DNA from 3 places in the Nocardia nepalensis genome. Region 2 is predicted to be linked to each of the others. Evidence: riboswitches for the same ligand, from Rfam matches in the RefSeq annotation. Region 2 holds a riboswitch; each other region holds the start of a gene.

Region 1 (4,780 bases), on a different contig from region 2:
TTCGTCATGTGAGCGAGGGAAGCATCAGTACAGCACCAACGGTCGCAGCCGAGCCGAACGCTAGCGAGGCGGAGCTGTGACCGAGGCTCAACCCCCCGCCGACACGGACATCCAGATTCCCGATGATCTGAGTGGTATCACCGCCGAGCTGTATCGCTCCTCCATGCGGCACTATCCGGCGGGCGTCACCGTTGTCACGCTGGGCTCCGCGAACGGTCCGGTCGGCTTCACCGCGACCTCCTTCGCATCACTGTCCCTGGAGCCGCCCCTGGTCTCCTTCAATATCGCCCACACGTCGTCGAGCCTGACGGCACTGCGGGCGGCCGATTCCGTGGTGGTCCATTTCCTCGGCGAACACCAGCACGATCTGGCCAAGCGCTTCGCCCGCACCGCCGACCAACGCTTCACCGATCGCTCCCTGTGGACCACCTTGGACACCGGCGAGCCCGTCCTGCACGGCACCCCCATCTGGATCCGCGCCACGATCCAACAGCGGATCCCCATCGGTGATCACACCTTCGTCGTCGGCCTGGTCACCCGGGTCCACGACAATACCGACGAGCAACCAAGCGCCGCGCCGCTGCTCTACTACCGCGGCCGCTACTACCGCCCGACCTCACTCGAAGACTGAACTCCTGGCCCACCAAAGCCTTTCAGCATCGGACTACCGCACTCGAGCCATGGCTATCGGTCAGCGGCGTCCGAGATCGGGCATGGCCTGCAAGGCTGCGCTCCGGCGGAAGCGGAACGGCAGCTACGGTCCCGGCCTCCACTGGGCTATGCGACCCATTACGCGATGTTCCCGCAGCGGTGGGCCGTCAGCCCGATGCCGCGCGGCGGCTGTGACCGAGCGGTCGAATGCGATCAGCCGATCGAGCAGGGCGCGGCGCCGTCGGCGGAGTTGGGGCTGATGAAAGGGCGGGTCTCGGGGGACGGGTTCCAGAGGCCTTCGGTGCAGGCGTAATTCCAGCTCGCACCCTTGGCGACGAGGGTAGCGATGGCCTCGACGAGCCGGTCCACATCGGCGGAACTGGTGCCGAGGCCGATGCTGGCACGCAGAGCGCCGTCGAGGCCGAGGCGCTCGAGCAGCGGATGGGCGCAGAAACGGCCGTCGCGGACGCCGATGCCGTGTTCGGCGGAGAGGTAGGCCGCGACGTGGCCGGGGACGAAACCGTCCAGGGTGAAGGCAACGATGCCGACGGTGTCCGGGCTGTCGTCCCAGATGCGCAGCAGATTGACGCCAGGAATGTCGGACAGGCCAGCGCGCAGGCGATCGGCGAGCAGATGTTCGTGGGCGGCAAGGGTTTCGGGATCGATCGCACACAGCGCGTTGCATGCGGCGGCGAGCGCGGCCGCACCCAGGACGTTCGGCGACCCGGCCTCATGACGATGTGGCGCGGGCGCCCATTCCGCGCGGGTGGTGCTGACCTCACGGACCGCACCGCCGCCCGCCAGATACGGTTCGGCGGCATCGAGCCAATCCCGGCGTCCGACAAGCACTCCCGCGCCGAACGGTGCGTAGAGCTTGTGGCCCGAGAATGCGAGGTAGTCGACGCCGGTGTCGCGCAGGCTGATTCGACGATGCGGCGCCAGTTGCGCGGCATCGACCAGAATGCGGGCGCCGCACTGGTGCGCGATGGTGGCCAGGCGCTCGAGCGGCAGCACCTCACCGGTCACATTGGAGGCGCCGGTGACCGCGAGCAGCGCGGCGGGCTTACTGCACAGTTCGGCGATGAGCTGACGGATGGTCTCCTCAACGGTCGCGGCGGCCTCGACCACGCGGCGGCCGCGCCTGGTCCAGGGCAGGAAATTCGCGTGATGCTCGGTATCCAGCACCACGGTGTCACCGGGGACGCAGGCGGCGAGCAGGTTCAGCGAATCGGTGGTGTTGCGGGTGAACACCACGACCTGGTCGTCGGCGGTATCGAGGAAGCGCGTGACCGAACCGCGGGCCGCCTCGTAGCACTCGGTGGAGATGCGCGAGGCGTAACCCGCACCGCGGTGCACGCTCGCATAGAACGGCAACAGCTGCTGCACCCGGTCGGTGACCTCGGCCAATGCCGGTGCGCTCGCGGCATAGTCGAAGTTCGCGTAGGTGGTCGTCCCGCCCTGGACCAGCGGCACCTGGAGGTCGCCGCCGGAGACCCGGGCGAGGGGGGCACAGGTCGGTTCGAGAACAGCAGTCATCACAAAATCCCATCGGCTATGGGACTCGTCATCAGGTGATTGTCCGAGTCCGCGCTTGCCGCACCCGGTCGGGCTGCGGCCCGGTCGTCACCCGGAGCACCCCACCGCGGAGGAGGGTTGCCGACCAGCTAGCCGGGGCTTGACGCTGGTGCTCATGACCTGAACCGAGACTGACAGATGCCGCACCGCTCTGTCAACCGCCGTTTCCGGCCCACGACCGGTCGCATACACATGCACTCGAATAAATAACCTTGCAGCACTGGGTGATATGCGGTCTCATCGAGAGGTGACGCTTTCCCTGCTGCTCAGCTTTATCGGCCTGTGCATTCTGCTGTCGATCACGCCCGGCCCGGATTCGTTTCTGGTGCTGCGCTTCTCGATCGTGGACGCACGCCCCGGCATCGCCGCGGCGGTCGGCTCGGCGCTAGGTGGCATCGTCTGGGCGGTGGTGGTCGCGGCCGGGGTCGCCGCGCTGCTGGAACAGTCCGCGACGGCCTACCGGACGCTCAAGGTCATCGGCGGAATCTACTTGGTGTACTTGGGAATTCGGGCGCTGCTCGCGCACCGCAAACAGCGCCCGGCCGGCACCGCTCAGGCGTCCGGGCAGCCGAGCCCGGGCGAGGCGATATCGATTCGCTCGGCGTTCGCCGCGGGCCTGGTGTCGTGCATGTTCAACCCGAAGGTCGGGCTGTTCTACCTGGCGGTGCTGCCGCAATTCCTCACCGATGTCACCTTCGTGAACACCCTCGCGCTCGGCGCAATCGAATGCACCGTCGCCGCCGTGGAGATGATCCTGCTCGCTCTGCTGGCCGCCCGGGCGGTCGCCATGCTGCGCCGCCCCCGGGTCCGCGATCGGCTCGAGCAGATCAGCGCGGCTATCCTCGCCGCACTCGGCATCGGCACCGCAGCCTCGGCCGCGTAATCCGTTACGTCGGCCGATTCTCCTTGCGCCACAGCAGCACCGATGCGATCAGCGAGACAACGGCAGCGGCGGTTAGCCACCAGAACGCCTGCCGGAACCCGGCATCCACCGGCAATCCGGCATCGGCCGCGCGATACAACACCACCGCCAGCAACGCCGCCCCGATCGATCCACCGACCCGCTGCAGGATATTGACGAACGACGCCGCATCCGGAATTTGCTCGGGCCGCACCGACGCATAGGCCGCGGCCACGATCGGCATCCCGGTCAGCCCGGTCGCCATGCCGCGAATCAGCAAGAGCGCCTGTATCACAACAGGATTCATCGAGGCATCACCGAGCGCGAACGGCACCGAGACGGCGACGGTGACCGCACTGCCCACCACCGCGACCACACCGCCGCCGTACCGATCGGTCAACCGTCCGCCGATCGGCATCGCGATGATGCCGCCGAGCCCGAACGACATCAGCAGCAACCCCGTCGCTACCAGTCCGTCGCCGTGCAGGACCTGAAAGTACAAGGGCAGCACCAGCATTGCCCCGAACATCGAGGCACCGGCGAAGAAGTTCGCCACATTCGCCGTCGCGAACACCGGATGCCGGAACAGTCCAACATCGAGCAGACTCGCACCGCGCCCGCGCACCGACCGGGCCACGAACAGACCGAGTGCCAGCACGCCGACCACCACCGACATCCACACCGTCGGCGCGGAAACGCTACCGCGACTGCCGAATTCACCCAGCCCGTAGACCAGTGCCGACAGACCTATCGCGATCGACGCGAATCCGGTGGCATCGAATCGGCCTCCGGTATCGCTCGTCGCCGAACGCGGCAGCACCCGCCGTGCCAGCACGAATGCCACCAGCCCGAACGGGATATTGATCAGGAACAGCCACTCCCAGTCCAGGTTCGCGAGCATGACGCCGCCGATGGTCGGCCCGATCGCGGGTGCGGCGACCACCGCGATCCCCACCACGCTCATCACCCGGCCCAGCCGATGCGGACCGGCGACCTGACCGATCAGCGTCTGCCCCGCGGGCACCAGCAAACCCGCGGCCAGCCCCTGCGCGATCCGCAATCCGATGAGCCAGCCGATATTCGGCGCCAGCGCACACAACCCCGAGGTCACGGTGAACCCGGCGAGCGCACTCAACCAGACCCGGTCCATCCCGAACCGGCGTCCGAGCCAACCGCACAGCGGCAGCGTCACGGCGAGTGCCAGCAGATATCCGCTCGCGATCCACTGCGCACTATCCAGTGCCGCACCGAGATCCGTGGCGATGGTGTTCAGCCCGATATTGACCAGTGACGTATCCAACATGCTCATCACGGCGCCGAAAACCACCACACCGGCGACCCGCCAGACCCGAGCGGGGATCGGTTCGAGTGCGGGTGCGGCAGCGGCGACGGCCGTTCGAGTATCCGACATGGATCCTCCGCTATTCGTAGACAACCTAGATTGCGGAGGTTATCAACAATCTTGTTGCTCAACAATAGATACAATTGCCCAATGCCCGCCGACTACATCCATCCCCGCGGCCTGCTGCGCTTCCCGACCTACGCGCTCGGCAAGCTGCACAAGGCCGTGCACGCCGAAATGGGCACGTCACTGCGCGAACATTGGGTGCTGGTCTGCCTGGAGGAGTTCGACGACCTGTCCCAGCAGCAGGT
Region 2 (4,780 bases):
TCATAAGCCGATCACGACTTCTTCGGTAGGCCGGGCGGGTTGATCCGGGAACTCGGCACGGTCTCGGTCTTCAATCCCCAGCGATCGATGACCTGCTGATAGGTGCCGGTCTGGATGGCGTTGTTGATCGCCTTGTTGATCGGGCCGATCAGACCGTTGTCCTTCTTGGTGAGCACACCGATCTCGCCCTGCAGCGTTTCACCCGCACCGGAGAAGGTCGCGACGATCTTGGTCTGGTTCGCGGTCGTGCTGTGATAGATCGCGGACGGATTCGGGCCGATGTAGCCGTCGAGGCGCTGCGAGGCCAGCGCCAGATAGTAGTCGGTGATCTGCTGGAAGTAGGCGATATCGATGGCGGGCAGGCCCTCGGCGATGTTCTGCTCGTTCCACTTCACCAGCAGCTGCTCCTGATTGGTGCCGCTGCCGACGCCGATCCGCTTGCCCGCCAGGCTCTTGCGATCCTTGTAGTCGAGCGTGCTCTGCTTGGGGATCTCCAGCGCGACGGTGTCGTTGCGGTAGGTGGCGAAGTCGTACTTCTCCTTGCGCTCCTCGGTCACGGTGACGTTGGAGATGAACACATCGGCCTCGCCGGAGTCGACCCGCACGAAGTTCTGCGACCAATCGGCCACCTGTGCAACGAGTTTCAGTCCGAGGATATCGGCGATGAGCGAGGCGAAATCGACCTCGGAACCGACGATGGTCTTATCGTCGGTGGCGTAGAACCGCAGCGGCGGTGCGGCGCTGCCCGATCCGGTCACCACCAGCGTGCCACGGTCCCGAATGGCCTGCGGCAGTTCGGCGGCGATGGCATCGACCTTGGGCGCGTGGATCCGGCCGGACTGGGCCGGGGAGAGGTCGAAGGTGATCGAACCGGCGGGCTGGGCGGAGTTTTCCGCATCGGGGTCGGTGCCGCAGCCGGTGGCCAGCAGGGCGACCGTGGCGGCCAGGCCGACCAGGGCGGAGATCTTCATGGAATACCTGTTCATCGGGGAGCGCGCACCGCGCTCAGCGGACTCGGGATAGAAATGCGCGGGTGCGCGGATGCTCGGGGTTGTCGAGCACGGCGACGGGCGGGCCCTGTTCGACGATCACGCCGCCGTCGAGGAATACGACGGTGTCGGCCACCTCACGGGCGAAACCGATTTCGTGGGTGACGATCACCAGCGCGGTGCCGCCGTCGGCGAGATCGCGGATCACGTCGAGGACCTCGCCGACGAGTTCCGGATCCAGTGCGGAGGTCGGTTCGTCGAACAGGATCACCGGCGGTCGCAGCGCCAACGCCCTGGCAATGGCCACGCGCTGCTGTTGTCCGCCGGACAGCCGCCGCGGATAGGCGTCGGCCAGTTCGCCGATCCCGACGCGGTCCAGCAGTTCCTTTGCCTCGCGCTCGATTTCCTGGCGCGGGCGACCCTGCGCGGAAATCGGCGCGAGCGTGACATTGTCGAGCACCGTCAGATGCGGGAAGAGATTGAACTGCTGGAAGACGAAGCCGATGTGCGAGCGCTGCTTGCGCACCTCGCGATCGGACAGCGCGTGCAACTTGTTGCGGCGCAGCCGGTATCCGATCAGCTCGCCGTCGATGTGCACGGTGCCCGCGTCCAGCGACTCCAGGTGGTTGACCACGCGTAGCAGGGTCGACTTGCCGGAGCCGGACGGGCCGATCACGGTGACCACCTCGCCGGCACGCACAATCAGATCGATGTGTCGCAGTACCTCGGTGGCGCCGTAGGACTTTCGCACGCCGCGGACCGCTACGGCCGGGGCCTTGTCGGTGCCGACCGCGTCGGCTGCCGGCGCGCTCATCGGGTCGCTCCGCGCGGTGCGGCGGAACCGCTTTCGGCGATTTCGCGCAGCTTGCTCCACACCTTCTGCAATGGCGTCGGCGGGGGTGTGCGGTGCGCGCCCTTGGCGTAGTGGCGTTCGATGTAGTACTGCGCCACCGAGAGAATCGTGGTCAGCACGATGTACCAGACCGTGGCGACCATGAGCAGTGGGACCACCCGGCCATTGCGCCCGTAGATCACCTGAACCTGGTAGAAGAGTTCGGCGATCGCCATCACCGAGACGATCGAGGTGCCCTTGAACAGGCTGATCACCTCATTGGTCGCATTCGGCAGGATCGAGCGCATGGCCTGCGGGACGATGACGGTGCGGAACTGGCGCAGGCGCGGAATGCCGAGCGCCGCGGCGGCTTCCAGCTGTCCGGGATCGACCGAGATGAATCCCGCCCGGATGATCTCGGCCGAATACGCGGCCTGATGCAGTGCCAGGCCGATGACCGCCGCGGTGAACCCGCTGATCACGCCGTTCACCTCGAAGGTGAGAAAGCCGGGGCCGAACGGGATCCCGAGTGAGAGCGTGTTGTAGAGGTAGGCGATGTTGAACCAGAACAACAGCTGCACGATCAGCGGAATCGACCGGAACGCCCAGATGTAGACCCACGAGATCACCCGCAGCACCGGATTATTCGACAACCGGGCGATCGCCAGCGCGGTGCCGATCAGGAATCCGAGTGCCGTACCCCACAGCGTCAGCTCCAGCGTGACCTTCAGCGCCGACAACACCGACTTCGCGGTGAAGTACTTGGCGAAGGTCGACCAATCCCAGCCCGGATTGGTGACCAGCCCGTGGATGAACTGCGCGAGCAGGACGAGTGCGATGACGCTGACCACCCAGCGCCACGGGTGCCAGGTCCTTGCGACGGTGGGGGCGTCGGCGGTGGTTACGGCAGCGCCGAGTGCACCTGATGCCGTGGCATCGGGTGTGTGGGCACCCGGTATCGGGGCATCCGATGCCACAGCATCGGATGCGACGGACGCGCTCATGATTTCGGTTCCTCCATCGTTCCCGGCGGAAGCACCCGCACCCGGTGGCCGGGGGGTTGCTGCGACGTCGACGAGCCAGGTCTCTCGGTCGCTCTGGATGGTGTGTCCGACGCCGAGCACGGGTCGGTCAATGGGTCTAGCCGAAATATCATGCGAAGCAGGCGAAGTCCGGCACAAGGGTACGAATCAGCGTGAGCGCAGACCTTGTCCGAATGGCCATGAGCAGCGATTATTGGCCCGGTCGTGCGGTTGCTCGTGGTGCATGGGGCGCAGTCCTTTCCGCGCCTTTCGTCTGGTTCGCCCGCGCGGCGGGTCGGTGCGGCAGTCCGATCGGGCGCGCGACGCGGCCGAGTTGGCAGTCGAAATGAGCCCAGTTGCGAAGGTTTGCCGGAGTACTCTCGGACCTCGATCGTGCCCGACGATGAGGAGGTCTGTATGACCGTGCTGCGCCGTCTGACCACGCTTACCGCCATCGCGACCGGTGCGGCCGCGGTGACACTCGCCGCCCCCGGCATCGCCGCCGCGGCTCCCGCGCCGATGCCCGTACCCGCGGTGACCACGCCGGGCGAGCCGGCCGGCCAAGCCGGTACCGCCGCGCCCGGCGATTTACTCAGCGCCTACCGAGCCGCCGTCGAAGCGCTGCGCGCCTTCGGCATCGACCCGTTCCTGTATCCGGCGGCCGCGGCCTTCTGCTCCAACGACACCACCCTCGGCCTGACCCCCGCCGTCGCCGGCGCGGTTCCCGGCCCGTGGCCGAAGACGACTGTGGCCATCCCCGGACTCGACCTGTCCGCGGTCAAGTCGGGCCAGACGATGTTCACCTTCGTGCCCTACGGCGTGGGGCCGGAGCGCACGAACGTCTCCGGCATGAATGTCGCCTGGGTGAACCTGGCAAACGGCCGCAGCGGTATTACCGCGATGGGCCCGCTCTCCGACGTGGTCCGATCGATCGTCCCCGCCGAAATCCCCGCCGAGGTAAGACCACTCGCCGAACGCGCCATCCAGGACTTCTTCAGCGCATTTCCCGCCGGCGGCGTCCGCGCCGTCCCGGTCGACACCGGCTCCGGCACCGTCCTCGCCGCAGTCTTCGGATCCATCGACAACGGCGGCAAGCCCTGCTACTTCCTCCCGACCGTGGGCATCACCACGGTCCGCTGACCCCGGCGAACTCCAACGTCGCCAACCAGACCCACCAAGCGGGGTCGCGAACCTGCCGCGGATTCGATCAAGATCAGGTGGAACTGGTGGCGGGGTTCTCTCGGGCGATGCCGCCATAGATTCCACCTGATCTTGGTCGCCAATTGAGGGCGGCGGGGAGAGGGGCGGGTCAGTGGGTGGGGGTGAGGGGGCGGGCTTTCCAGGTCAGGGTGTTTGTGCGGTGGGCTTGGTGGGAGTGGGTCCATAGGCGGAGGTAGGCGGCGATGGAGAGTGGGTGTGCTAGGGCGGCAAGGGTATCGGTGCGGGTGAGGGGGCCGTTTTCCAGGGAGCGGGTGAGTAGGCGGCTGGTGACTGCGGCGGTGTAGCCGATGAGACCGGTGGCGCGCGTCCGGCCGCGACCGGCGATGGCGGCGAGGGGTGGTACCCAGTAGGCCAGTGCGGCGATAGCTCCCACGGCCGCGCCGCCGACTGTCGTGCCGCCGTATGCCGACCAGAGCCAGCGGGTATAGCCTGCTTCGAGTTCGGTTGCGTCGCGGTACATTCGGGTGCGCGCCGAGCGGCCCGCAGAGACCAGTTCGGTGCGGCGACCGGAACGGCGCAGGGCGCGAGCGATATCCAGATCCTCGGTGGGGCTGGCGGCGACCGAGGTGTGGCCGCCGATGGCGCGGTAGGCGGCGGCATCGAAGACGAGGAATTGGCCGCAGGCGACCGCTGTCGAGGGTCTGCGGCTGCGGTTGGCGATCGCGATCGGCAGGGTCGCCGCCCACGACCAGCACAGCAGCGGCTGCACCAGCGCC
Region 3 (4,780 bases), on a different contig from region 2:
CGAGACTGCTGCTGCTTCGGTGAGAAAGCCGTCGTGTCCGTCGCGCGAGACCACGATTTCCAGACCCTCGCAGCCGGGCAGGCCGTCGGCGAGTTCCTGCTGAGTTCGCAACGGGTACAGGCGATCCGAATCGACACCGCCGACCACACAGGGCACCGGGGTGGCGGCCAGCGCAGCGGTGACTCCGCCGCGCCCGCGGCCGATGTCGTGGCGGTTCATCGCCTCGGTGAGCAGCACATAGGTGGCGGGATCGAAACGGCTACAGAGCTTTTCGGCCTGGTGGTCCAGGTAGCTCTGCACCGCGTAGCGGCCGCCGTTCCATGGATCCTCATCGCCCTGCGCGTTGTTCTCGAAGCGGTGGTCGAGTTCGCCCTCGGTCCGGTAGGTCAGGTGCGCGATGCGGCGGGCGATGCCCATACCGGTCGTGGGGGCGCGGTCGGTGTCGTGGTAATCGCCGCCCTGCCAATCCGGATCGGCCTTGATGGCGGCGATTTGGGTTGTCTGCGTGCCGATCTGGTCGGCCGTGGCGCGTGCGCCGACGGCCAGCACCAGCGCGGATCCGACTCGGTCCGGCGCGCCGACCATCCACTCCAGCACTCGCATGCCGCCCATCGAACCGCCGACGACGGCGGCCAGGCGCTCGATGCCGAGCAGATCGAACAGCGCCGCTTCGGCGGTGACCTGATCCCGGATGGAGATCTCGGGAAACCGTGCGCCCCAAGGCTTTCCGTCCGGCGCCAGCGTCGACGGCCCGGTGCTGCCCTTGCAGCCGCCGAGCACGTTCGTGGCGATGACGCACCATTCGTCGGTATCCACCGGAGCACCGGGACCGACCATGCCGTCCCACCAGCCGGGCAGCGGGTGGATATCGTCGGGCACCCCGACGACGTGCGAGTCGCCGGTCAGCGCGTGCTCGACGAGCACCACATTGTCCAGCGCGGGGGAGAGCTCACCCCAGCGCTGCACGGCCAGATGCACGTCCGGAATGACCGCGCCGTTCTCCAGCTGTACGTCTCCGATGGCGATGATGCCGAGCCGCCCGTCCGGCGGTGGCAGGGCCACCGCCGGACGGGCGGTACTCGGTTCGGCACTCACAGTCACGGCGCCGCCGCCGCGAAACCGGCTCGCAGATCGGCCAGAATGTCATCGATCCCCTCGATGCCCACCGCGAGCCGGACCAGCCCCGGAGTGACGCCGGAGGCGAGCTGCTCCTCGGGCGTCAACTGCGAGTGCGTCGTCGACGCCGGGTGAATCACAAGAGAACGCACATCCCCGATGTTAGCGACATGGCTGTGCAGGGCTAACGCGTCCACGAACTTCTTGCCCGCATCAACACCGCCGCGCAGTTCGAACGCGACGATCGCGCCCGCGCCCTTCGGCGCCAGCTCGGCGGCGCGTTCGTGCCACGGCGAGGACGGCAGCCCCGCGTAGGACACCGATTCCACCGCCGGGTGCGTGCTCAGGAACTCGGCCACCGCCTGCGCGTTGGCGACGTGGCGCTCGAGCCGCAGGCTCAGCGTCTCGATGCCCTGACTGATCAGGAACGCGTTGAACGGCGACACCGCCGCACCCAGGTCGCGCAGCAGTTGCACCCGCGCCTTGAGTGCATAGGCCGGAGCGCCGAGATCGGCGAAGACCGCGCCGTGGTAGCTCGGGTCCGGGGTGGTGAAGCCGGGGAACCGGGATTCGCCCTGCGCGTCGCGCACGGTCCAGTCGAAGGTGCCGCCGTCGACGATCACCCCGGCGATCGCCGAACCGTGCCCGCCCAGGTACTTGGTCGCCGAATGCACAACGATGTCGGCGCCATGGGCCAGCGGCTGGATCAGATACGGGGTCGCGACCGTGTTGTCCACGATCAGCGGCAGGCCCGCCTCGTGTGCGATCGCGGAAATGCCGCGGATATCGAAGATCGCGCTGCTCGGGTTGGCGATGGTCTCGCCGTAGAAGGCCTTGGTATTCGGCCGGATCGCCGCGCGCCACTGCTCGAGGTCGTCGGGATCCTCGACGAAGGACACCTCGATGCCGAGCTTGGGCAGCGAGTAGTGGAAGAGGTTGTAGGTGCCGCCGTAGAGGTGCGGGCTGGAGACGATGTGATCGCCAGCGGCGGCGAGATTGAGTATCGCGTAGGTCTCCGCGGCCTGGCCGGAGGCCAGCAACAGCGCGGCCACACCGCCCTCCAGGGCGGCGATGCGCTGTTCGACCACGTCCTGGGTCGGGTTGGTGATCCGGGTGTAGATATTGCCCGGCTCGGCCAGCCCGAACAGCGCGGCCGCGTGATCGGTGTCACGGAAGGCGTAGGAGGTGGTCTGGTAGATCGGGAGTGCACGTGCGCCGGTGATCTCGTCGGGCGTCTGCCCGGCGTGGATCTGCTTGGTCTCGAAGGACCACTGCGCCGGATCGGCCGCGGACGCGATGGGGTCACTCATGTCTTGCTCCAAAAGGGTTGTTCGCCAGCAGGTTTATGGGATTGCGGGTGACGGACAACAACACATGGGGGGAACCTCCTGAGGTGCGCGCTTGCTCTCGGCTTTCGAGAGCCCGGTCATCACCCGGAGCACCCCACCGCTGCTGGAGGGTTGCCGTCCAGCAAGCCGGGGCTTCGCGCTGGCACTCATGACCTGACCGACATGGTAACCGGCGGGCGGTCGACGGCTGAAATCCGTTAGCCGTTTTCCGCCGCAACGGTGTCGATGCGCCCGGTGCACACGCGCATGAACTCGTCGAATGATGTGGTGAACGCATTGCGGGCGTCGGCAGCGGCGGCCGAGGTGTCCGCGTCGTCGAAGATCGAGTTCGTACATTCCATGCTGAGGTGACCGATCAGCTGCCACGCGCCGACGACCAGTCGCACCGGCAGCGCGTCGGGCTGGGTGCCGAGTCGTTCGGCGATCGCGTCGGCGATGGCGGCGTTCTTGTCGTCGGCGAGTTCCATGCTCTGCGCGCTGACCGTCGGACTGCTGCGCAGGATCCGCTGCATCTGCTGAAAGCGCCGGAATGAGATCGGTCCGTCGACGCTGACCGCGGCCCTGTCGACGACCTGCAGGAACGCCTCACGCAGCGATTGCAGTTCATTGCCGGTGACCGGAAGTCCGCGCAGGCATTCGGCGATGGCGAGGCCGAAATCCTTGACCGGCCCGAGGACGATGTCCTCTTTGCTGTCGAAGTACCGGTTGATGGTGCGCGGTGATACGTCCGCGCCGTTCGCGATCTGCTCGACCGTCGTCGCGTCGAATCCCTGTGCGTCGCACAGGTCCAGCGCCACCTCGATGATGCGCAGCCGAGTCTGCTGCTTCTTGCGTTCGCGCAGCCCGACGCTCGCGGGCGCGCTGGGCCCTGCATTCACCGCGCTGGGCCCTGGATTCACTGAGGCGCGTGCGGCGTCGTCGGCTGCTGCGCCCGCGCCGATCGGCGTCGATGACTCGAGCATGCCCTCATGCTATCGCAATTGGGACCGATCGTGTCTTTAACGGTCAAATGTCGCAATCAGACATTTTTCTCTTGACGACAAATGTCCGCCGATGACAGGATGACTGCACGACTTCGGATGGCGAGGAGAGCAAGATGACCGACACTGCGATAGCGGTTGACGTTCCGGAAAGACAGCGCAGTTCGGCGCGCTGGTGGGCCCTGGGTGTGATCGCTTTGGCCCAGCTCATGGTGGTTCTCGATGCGACGATCGTGACCATCTCACTGCCGTTCGCACAACGTGATCTCGACATCAGCGATGGCAATCGGCAATGGATGCTCACCGCCTACACGCTGATTTTCGGCGGCCTGCTGCTGCTCGGCGGACGGCTCGCGGACTACCTCGGACGGCGCCGGGTGTTCATCGTCGGTCTGGTCGGATTCGCCGGTGCATCCGCGGTGGCCGGTCTCGGGCAGAACGGCGCGGAGCTGTTCGCCGGTCGGGCCTTGCAGGGTGCGTTCGCGGCTTTGCTTGCGCCCGCGGCACTTTCGCTACTTTCGGTGACCTTTACCGAGGCAAAGGAGCGCGCGACCGCGTTCGGTGTCTTCGCGGGTATCTCCGCCGGTGGCGCCGCACTCGGCCTGATCGCGGGCGGTGCGCTCACCGAGTACGCCTCCTGGCGCTGGTGCCTGCTGGTGAACACGCCGATCGCCCTGATCGCCCTGCTCGGTGCGCTGGCGTTTGTGGTGAAGGACATACCGGTCCCGCGCACCGGCGGCTATGACGTGCCCGGCGCGGTCACGGTCACGCTCGGCCTGATCGCCATCGTGTACGGCTTCAGTCGCGCCGCCGAGGACGGCTGGCTGGCCGGGAGCACCCTCGCGCTGCTCGTCGTCGGTGTCGCATTGCTGATCGCCTTCGTCGCCATCGAGCGTCGCTCGTCGAATCCGCTACTGCCGCTGCATATTCCGGGTGAGATCAACCGCGGTGGCGCATTCCTGGCCGCCCTGCTGATCCCGATCGCGATGTTCGCGATGTTCTTGTTCCTGAGCTACTACTTCCAGATCACCCTCGGCTACTCGTCCCTTAAGGCGGGCTTCGCCTTCCTGCCGTTCCCGGCGGGTATCGCGATCTCGGCCGGTGTCACCAGCGCGCTGCTGCCGAAGCTCGGCCCGCGTCCGCTGATGGTGGCGGGTGCCGTGCTCGGCGTCCTCGGTCTGCTGTGGCTGGCGCAGCTGAGCTTCGGTGACAGCTACGCGGCCAGCGTGCTGCCCGCACAGTTGCTCATCGCGCTCGGCATGGGTCCGCTGTTCGTCGGCATGCAGACCGTCGCACTGCACCAGGTCGAGGAGGCGGATTCGGGTGTGGCAAGTG

What was found. A riboswitch is a leader RNA that binds a small molecule or an ion and turns the genes downstream of it on or off. The one in region 2 is predicted to bind S-adenosylmethionine.
Region 1: another riboswitch for S-adenosylmethionine. It lies ahead of ACHQ4I_RS36760 (aminotransferase class V-fold PLP-dependent enzyme); the one in region 2 lies ahead of ACHQ4I_RS00165 (amino acid ABC transporter permease).
Region 3: another riboswitch for S-adenosylmethionine. It lies ahead of ACHQ4I_RS38495 (bifunctional o-acetylhomoserine/o-acetylserine sulfhydrylase); the one in region 2 lies ahead of ACHQ4I_RS00165 (amino acid ABC transporter permease).

Annotation. Positions count from the first base shown of each region.
Region 1 is NZ_JBKBET010000038.1:464,675-469,454, forward strand. It holds gene ACHQ4I_RS36755 (flavin reductase family protein) at 77-631, shown strand; gene ACHQ4I_RS36760 (aminotransferase class V-fold PLP-dependent enzyme) at 865-2,187, opposite strand; SAM riboswitch class IV at 2,234-2,347, opposite strand; gene ACHQ4I_RS36765 (LysE family translocator) at 2,474-3,109, shown strand; gene ACHQ4I_RS36770 (MDR family MFS transporter) at 3,114-4,538, opposite strand; gene ACHQ4I_RS36775 (MarR family winged helix-turn-helix transcriptional regulator) at 4,620-4,780, shown strand, end outside.
Region 2 is NZ_JBKBET010000001.1:35,087-39,866, reverse strand. It holds gene ACHQ4I_RS00180 (GNAT family N-acetyltransferase) at 1-4, opposite strand, end outside; gene ACHQ4I_RS00175 (ABC transporter substrate-binding protein) at 12-986, opposite strand; gene ACHQ4I_RS00170 (amino acid ABC transporter ATP-binding protein) at 1,006-1,803, opposite strand; gene ACHQ4I_RS00165 (amino acid ABC transporter permease) at 1,800-2,825, opposite strand; SAM riboswitch class I at 2,836-2,929, opposite strand; gene ACHQ4I_RS00160 (hypothetical protein) at 3,261-3,983, shown strand; gene ACHQ4I_RS00155 (glycosyltransferase family 2 protein) at 4,153-4,780, opposite strand, start outside.
Region 3 is NZ_JBKBET010000040.1:234,645-239,424, reverse strand. It holds gene metX (homoserine O-acetyltransferase MetX) at 1-1,101, opposite strand, end outside; gene ACHQ4I_RS38495 (bifunctional o-acetylhomoserine/o-acetylserine sulfhydrylase) at 1,098-2,426, opposite strand; SAM riboswitch class IV at 2,509-2,619, opposite strand; gene ACHQ4I_RS38490 (TetR family transcriptional regulator) at 2,663-3,427, opposite strand; gene ACHQ4I_RS38485 (MFS transporter) at 3,562-4,780, shown strand, end outside.